Regions from separate parts of the Rhodoferax sp. LS1P39 genome, predicted to be linked through region 1. Evidence: predicted binding sites of a transcription regulator. Region 1 holds the regulator's gene; the other holds the start of a gene.
What was found. Region 1 encodes FNR, which switches genes on or off when oxygen is low (the NO sensors DNR and NnrR bind a similar motif). Its sites were predicted from a motif close to TTGATNNNNATCAA; they were not measured.

Region 1 (3,996 bases):
GCAAAACGCAGACATAGCTCTGGCTATGGCGAGGCTTTGCAACGACGGTATGGGTGCGAAAGCGCGCTTTCATGTTCCGATACTTGCGTGGCTGAGTACTAAGCCATGCGTAAAACCATCCCCATCACCCCGGTCGCTGCCGATGGCGAGCTGGTGTCGCTGTACGCGGCCCAGGCCAAGATCTATCCGCGCTCGGTGCAGGGCCTGTTTGCCCGCTGGCGTTGGGGCATGGTGTTTCTCACGCAACTGGTGTTTTACGGCCTGCCCTGGCTGCAGTTTGGTGAGCGCCAGGCGGTTCTGCTGGACCTGGCGGCGCGGCGGTTTTACCTGTTTGGCCTGGTGCTGTACCCGCAGGACTTCATCTACCTGACCGGGCTGCTGGTGGTGTCGGCCCTGTCGCTGTTTTTGTTTACCGCCGTGGCCGGGCGGCTGTGGTGCGGCTTTACCTGCCCGCAGACGGTGTACAGCGAGATTTTCATGTGGATCGAGCGCCGTATCGAAGGCGACCGGGGCGCGCGTATCCGCCTGGACGGCAGCCCCCTGTCGGCCCAGAAAATAGGCAAAAAGTGGGCCAAACACGCGGTGTGGATTCTGCTGTCGCTGTGGACCGGCTTTACCTTTGTGTCGTACTTCACCCCCACCCAGGAGCTGCTGCAGGAGTCGCTGGACCTGAGCTTTGGCTCGTGGGAGGTGTTTTGGGGCCTGTTTTACAGCGCCGCCACCTATGGCAACGCGGGCTTCATGCGCGAGCAGGTGTGCAAGTACATGTGCCCCTATGCCCGCTTCCAGAGCGCCATGTTCGACAAGGACACGCTCATCGTCAGCTACGACACGGGCCGGGGCGAGCCGCGCGGTGCCCGCTCCCGCAAGGCCAATAATGATGCATTGGCGGTGCTGGGCCTGGGCTCGTGCGTGGACTGCACCCTGTGCGTGCAGGTCTGCCCCACCGGCATCGACATCCGCCAGGGCCTGCAGTACGAATGCATCAACTGCGCCGCCTGTGTGGACGTGTGCGATGGCGTGATGGACAAAATGGGCTACGCCCGGGGCCTGATCCGCTTTGCCACCCAGAACGGCATGGCCGGGGGCTGGAACGCCCGCCAGATCCTGCGCCGGGTGCTGCGGCCCCGGGTGCTGATCTACACCGCGCTGCTGTGGACCATTGCGGCCGCGCTGCTGGCCACGCTGCTGCTGCGCACCCCGCTGAAGGTGGACGTGGTGCGCGACCGCGCCGCCTTGTCGCGCATCGTGGGCGGGGGCCAGCTGGAAAACGTCTACCGGCTGCAGGTGATGAACGCTACCGAGCTGCCCCAGCGCTACACCTTGTCGGCCCACGGGCTGGCCGGGCTGGTGGTGGCATCGGAGACCGAGGTGGAGGTGGGTGCCGTGGCGTCGCGCTGGGTGGCGGTGCGCCTGCACATCCCCTACGGCTCGGCCACGCCCGGCTCGCACCCGGTGGTGTTCGACATCGCCAGTGCCGACGGCAAGCACCGCATATCCGAAAAATCCACGTTCATCGTGCCCCGATAAGGAGAGAAGCCATGTCTGACAACACCCCTAAACCCTGGTGGAAATACGGCCATGTCTGGCTGGTGATCTCCGGCCCGCTGGTGGTGGTGGTGGCCGGGGTGGTCACCGCCTGGATCGCATTCACCCAGCAAGACCCGGTGCTGGCCCAGGACTACTACCGCCAGGGCTTGAACATCAACCAGACCCTGGCCACCCAGGGCTCGCTGGCCCCCGCCATCCAGGGGCGCAACCACGCCGCCACGCCGCCTGGCGCGGTGCGGCCCAAATAAGCGGAGCACGCAATGGCACCCCCGCGTTGGATCAGTGTGTTGTGGCCGGCTTTTTTAGGCGCCTGCCTGCTGGAGGGCCTGGTGTTTGCCGTGGTCGACCCGAACAGCCTGCAATGGCAGGGGCAGTCGCTGGAATGGTCGCGGCAAGGCGTGTACAGCCTGGCCTTTTTTACCTTCTGGGCGGTGGCAGCGGCGATCAGCAGCCTGACCCTGCTGGTCAGTCAGCCGGTGAACAATGTGCCTACTGGCAGGTCTGCAGATTGACGATGCGCTTGAGCGCGTCGGTGTCCAGGATGCGGATGTGGCGCTGCTTGACTTCGACAATGCCGTCCTCGGAGAACTTCGAGAACGTGCGGCTCACTGTTTCCAGCTTCAGGCCCAGGTAGCTGCCGATTTCTTCGCGCGTCATGCGCAGCACCAGCTCCAGCGGCGAGAAGCCGCGTGCGTGCAGGCGCTGCACCAGGTTCAGCAAAAAGGCCGCCAGCCGCTCCTCGGCCCGCATGCTGCCCAGCAGCAGCATCACGCCGTGCTCGCGCACGATTTCGCGGCTCATGATCTTGTGCACATGGCGCTGCAGGGCGTTGACCTCGCGCGACAGCTCTTCGATGCGCTCAAACGGCATCTCGCACACCTCGGCATCCTCCAGCGCCACTGCATCGCAGGTGTGCTGGTCGTTGACGATGCCGTCCAAGCCGATGATCTCGCCCGCCATCTGGAAGCCGGTGACCTGGTCGCGCCCGTCCTCGGTGGTGACCGAGGTCTTGAAAAACCCGGTGCGGATGGCATACAGCGCGGTAAATGTCTCGCCGTTGCGGAACAGCGTAGCCCCGCGTTTGACCTTGCGGCGCACGGCCACCAGGCCGTCGATGCGGTCCAGCTCGTCCTGGTTCAGGCCGAGCGGCATGCACAGCTCACGCAGATTGCAGTTCGAGCAGGCGACTTTGATGGCGATAGGTGTCATGCACGTAGTATGGACTTTTTGTGTGGCCTTATTCTCAACACATCGATCTGCAGGGGTGTTGATCCAGGTCAAGGGAGGCCCGGACCCTTCGCGGCACATTGCAGGGATGCAACAAAAGCGCTCGCCATGACCCATGTATTACCCCGCGTCCCCACCGAACTTCTGCAGCGTTTTGACGTGCCGGGGCCGCGCTACACCTCCTACCCCACCGCCGACCGCTTCGTGGAAGCCTTCACCGGCGAGGACTACGCCCGCGCCCTGCGCCTGCGCCGCAACACCGCCACCGCCCTGCCGCTGTCGCTGTACGTACACATCCCGTTTTGCGAGTCGCTGTGCTACTACTGCGCCTGCAACAAGATCATCACCAAGCGCCACGCGCGCGGCGCGGCCTACCTGCAGTACCTGGAGCGCGAGATGCTCTTGCACACCGCCCAGCTGGGCACGGGCCGGGCGGTCAGCCAGCTGCACCTGGGTGGCGGCAGCCCCACGTTTTTGAGCGATGCCGAGCTGGCCCAGCTCATGGCCCTGTTGCGCCGCCACTTCAGCCTGGCCCCCGGCGGTGAATACGCCATCGAGGTCGATCCGCGCACCGTGGATGCGACCCGGCTAGCCGCCCTGGCCGCCCTGGGCTTCAACCGCCTGAGCTTTGGCGTGCAGGACTTCGATGCCGACGTACAAAAGGCCGTGCACCGCGTGCAACCCGCGCAGCAGGTGTTCGACCTGGTGGCCGAAGCCCGCCGCCTAGGCTTTGAGTCCATCAACACCGACCTGATCTACGGCCTGCCGCGCCAAACGCCCACCTCGTTCGCCCACACGCTGGAACAGATCGTGGCGCTGCGCCCCGACCGCATCGCGCTGTACGCTTACGCCCATTTGCCCGAGCGCTTCAAGCCCCAGCGCCGCATCCTGAACGCCGAGCTGCCCACCGGTGCGGCCAAGCTGGCCATGCTGTCGCAGGCGCTGGACGCACTCATGGGCGCGGGCTACGTCTACGTGGGCATGGACCATTTCGCCCTGCCCAACGACGCGCTGGCCGTGGCCAAGCGCCAGGGGCGGCTGCACCGCAATTTCCAGGGTTACAGCACCCAGCCCGACTGCGACCTGATCGGCCTGGGCGTGTCGGCCATTGGCCGCATCGGTGCCACCTACAGCCAGAACGCCAAGACCCTGGAGGCCTACTGCGACATGATCGACCAGGGCCAGCTGCCGGTGGTGCGCGGCCTGGCCCTGGGCCGC
Region 2 (3,996 bases), on a different contig from region 1:
GGTGGGCGTGCGCGGCACTGGTGGCGACTACAACCAGCTGGGTACCAGCCTGCTGCAGATCGAAAACGAGTTCTACGGCACCATCCGCCCCAAGCGGGTGATCTACCCCGGCGAGCGCCCCCTGCACGCCCTGCGCGAGCGCGGCGTGGAGTACGTGGAAGTGCGCCTGCTCGACCTGGACCCGTTTGTGCCCGTGGGCATCACCGCCCAGACCATGCGCTTCATCGACGTGTTCTTGCTGCACTGCCTGCTGAGCGACAGCCCGCCCGACACCCCGCAAGAGATCACCGAGCTGGCGCACAACCAGCACCGCGTGGCCGCCCGGGGCCGCGAGCCCGGCCTGACGCTGGAGCGCGCAGGCCAGGAAGTGCCCTTGGTGGAGTGGGGCAGCGACCTGGTGGCCCAGTGCCGCCCCATCGCTGCTGCGCTGGATGCCGTGCACGGCGGCACCTTGTACAGCGACGCACTGGCCGCTGCCGATGCCGCCCTGGCCGACCCCAGCCTGCTGTCGTCGGCCCGCGTGCTGGCCGCCATGCAAGACACCGCGTGCGGATCGTTCGTGCCCTTCATTGCCCAACAGTCGCTGCAAACCCGCCAGCACCTGCTGGACCTGCCGTTCAGTGCCGAGCAGCAGGACCGCTTTGAGGCTATGACCACCGCGTCGGTGGCCGCGCAGAAAGCCATCGAAGCCGCCGACACCATGCCGTTTGATGTGTACCTGCCGCAGTACCTGTCGCCCGAGCGCCTGGTGGTGAAACACCGCCGGGTCGCGTCGTCTCCTGTGACAGCATGATTTTCAGGGTGAAATAGGCCTCTAGCGCTTATTCCATAAGCACTAGAAGCTATTTAAACTATAGCATCTACGGTGTGGGCACACCCGCCCACACCAGCGTCTGCCCGGCATCGGAGAGCAGGCGCAGCACCGGGGCCGGGCCATCGTCCAGCCGCACCTGCAGGCGCTGGGCGAGCAGGGCGCTGAGGGCCTGGTCGGCCTCCATCAGCCCGCCCGCACAGGCCATGCGGGTGGACATCAGCGGCCCCACCTGCAAACGGCTCGCCGCGTCGATCTGGTAGCTGCCGCCCATGGCGTTGCAGCCACCCCGGATGCCCACGCGCCCGTCTTTGAACTCCACCGTCAAGCGCGGGTCAGCACGCGGAAACAGTGCCTTGATCGCCTGCCCCTGGCCATCGGTGGCCGACTGCAGCGTCCAGCGCTGGGCGCTGAGCCGCGCCTCCAGCGCCGGGCCGGAAGGGGCGGACTTGGTGGCGCAGGCCGAGAAGGCCAGGGCGGCGACGGCCAGCACAACAGCCAGGCGGATAGACATAAAAATTCTCCTTTTCAACCGCTAACAGGACCTGTCCATGGTAGGCGCATTCCGCCGTGCCGGTGCTTCGTGCAAGTTGCCTAAATATTAAGCACTGCAAGCTTTATCTTTTGAAAACAAGCACTTAGGCTGGGCATACAGGGGTTTGCCCGGCTTATCCACAAGCTTGTCCCGGATTGGCGGGGTTAACTTGGGCGCGGGAATCTGCCATTTCACAACACCGCGCGGTGGTGCAGCATCGGCATGTTTGACCCGGATCAAAGTTATTCATATAATTTTAATGATTGAAATTTCAGTAATTACTGAAATTTCAATCATTAAAAGATGAAAAACACCCAGTCCCCATCCCAACCCCGTTTGCGCAGCCTGACCCCTTGGGGCCTGGGCGGTGTGGTGCAGGGCCTGGCCGCCGTGCTGTGGCTGCCGCAAGCCGCCTTGCTGGCCTGGGCCGTGCACCGCCTGGCCGGTCCTGCGGGGCTCGTCGACGCAACCGCGGTGCTGTGGCCCGCCGCCGGGGTGCTGCTGCTGGGCGCGCTGCGTGCGGCAGCCGAGGCCTGGGGCCTGCGCCGGGTGTTTGCCGTCGCCCGCCCATACGTGTCAGACCTGCGCGCACGGGTGGCTGCAGCGCTGGCGGCGCGTTCGCCGCTGGATGCCGCCCGGCCCGCTTCCGGCCTGGCTGCCAGCGTGGTGGCCGAGCAGGCCGAGGCGGTGTTGCCCTACCTGGTGCGCTACCAACCGGCCCGCTGGCGGGCCATGGTGGTGCCGCTGCTGATCCTGCCCACCGTGGCCTATTTTTCCTGGGCGGCAGCCCTGGTGCTGCTGTTGGCGGCCCCGCTGATTCCGATCTTCATGGCGCTGGTGGGCTGGCGCGCCCAGGCGGCCAGCGCCGCCCAGATGGTGGAGATGGGCCAGATGAACGCTTTTTTGCTCGACCGGCTGCGGGGCCTGGCCACCTTGCGCGCGCTGGATGCGGTGGATGCCACCGCCCACCGCCTGGGGGCATCGGCGCAGTCGTTGCGCCAGCGCACCATGGCGGTGTTGCGGATTGCGTTTTTGTCTTCTGCGGTGCTGGAGCTGTTTGCGGCCCTGGGTGTGGCCATGGTGGCGGTCTATGTGGGCTTTCATCTGCTGGGCAGCATCCCCTGGGGCAGCTGGGGGCAGCGCCTGGGCCTGGGCGAGGGCCTGTTCATCCTGCTGCTGGCCCCGGCCTTTTTTGAACCTCTGCGCGAACTGGCAGCGGTGTGGCACGACCGCGCTGCGGGCGAGGCCGCTTTGGCGGCGCTGGAAGCGCTGGCCCAGGACGGCGTGCCCTTGCCGGGGGCTGCGTTGCCGCCCGCCGGTCTGCACAGCCTGGGCACACCGTCGGTACAGGTCACCGATCTGCATTTTGGCCATGCGGGTGAGGCTCCGGTGTTTGCCGGTTTAGCGCTGCGGGTGGCTGCGGGCGAACATGTGGCGCTGATGGGGGCCAGCGGCGCGGGCAAGACGGCTTTGTTGCACCTGCTGGCGGGCCTGGTGCCTGCGCAGCAGGGGCGCATCCGCATTGGCGGCGTGGTGCTGACCGAAGCCTCCGCGTCGGCCCTGCGCCAACGCATGGGCTGGATAGGGCAAAAGCCGCATATTTTTGCGGGTTCGGTGCAGGAGCATGTGGCGCTGGGCCGTTCCGGCGTGGCGGCGCACGGTGTGGTGGCGGCGCTGCAGCAGGCCGGTCTGGGCCGCGTGGCCCAGGCGGGTGTGGATGTGGCGCTGGGCGAGGGCGGCACCGGCTTGTCTGGCGGCGAGCTGGTGCGCCTCGCGCTGGCCCGGCTGGTGCTGCATGCCGATGCCGACCTGCTGCTGGTCGATGAACCCACCGCCCATCTGGACACCGAAACCGCCCAGGCCGTGGCCGATGCGCTGCTGCAGTTCGCCCAGGGCAAGACCCTGATCACCGCCACCCACGACCCGGTGCTGGCCGCCCGCATGCACCGGGTGGTGCAGCTGGATGCCGGTCCGGTGAGGGCCGCAGCATGAACCAGCGCTGGCACGATGTGCAGGTGGTGTTGGCCATGTTCTGGGCCACGCAGCGCACCCGCCTGGCGCTGGGGGCTGGGTGTGCGGCCCTGACGGTGCTGGCCGGTATGGCCTTGCTGGGCTTGTCGGGCTGGTTCATCACCGCCACCGCCCTGGCCGGGTTGCAGGCGGCCACCGCGCTGCATTTTGATGTGTTCATGCCGTCGGCAGGTATCCGTCTGCTGGCCCTGGGGCGCACCGGCTCGCGCTATGCCGAGCGGCTGGTCACCCACGATGCCACCTTTGCCGCGCTGGCCGATTTGCGCGAGCGCCTGTTCCGCGGCTGGGCCCGGCCCGATGCGGCGCGCCAACTGCTGGCGCAACCCGCCCGCCTGCTGTTTCGCCTGACGGCCGATATCGACGCGCTGGAGTCGCTGTACCTGCGCCTGCTGGTGCCCGCGCTGGCGGCGCTGGGCGCGGCCTTGCTGGCGGGGTTGGTGCTGGGTTTCATGCAGCCCTGGCTGGGGGTGTTGTTAGCCCTGTGGTTGCTGGGTGCGGGCTGGGGCATCGCCCTGGTGGTGGCGCAGCGGGCCGGGCCTGCAGCGGTGCGCCGGGCCCATGCGCTGGAGCAGTTGCGGGAGCGCGCTGTCGATTTGGTGGCCGGCCAGACCGAGCTGGC

Region 2: the regulator FNR is predicted to act here: its motif matches at 1,573-1,586, upstream of cydD (thiol reductant ABC exporter subunit CydD).

What each region holds. Positions count from the first base shown of each region.
Region 1 is NZ_JBWMAV010000013.1:113,687-117,682, forward strand. It holds gene ccoG (cytochrome c oxidase accessory protein CcoG) at 106-1,530, shown strand; gene AC097O_RS18760 (FixH family protein) at 1,542-1,799, shown strand; gene AC097O_RS18765 (hypothetical protein) at 1,812-2,063, shown strand; gene fnr (fumarate/nitrate reduction transcriptional regulator Fnr) at 2,041-2,760, opposite strand; gene hemN (oxygen-independent coproporphyrinogen III oxidase) at 2,887-3,996, shown strand, end outside.
Region 2 is NZ_JBWMAV010000001.1:76,711-80,706, reverse strand. It holds gene gshA (glutamate--cysteine ligase) at 1-793, shown strand, start outside; gene AC097O_RS00295 (META domain-containing protein) at 861-1,325, opposite strand; gene cydD (thiol reductant ABC exporter subunit CydD) at 1,650-3,338, shown strand; gene cydC (thiol reductant ABC exporter subunit CydC) at 3,335-3,996, shown strand, end outside.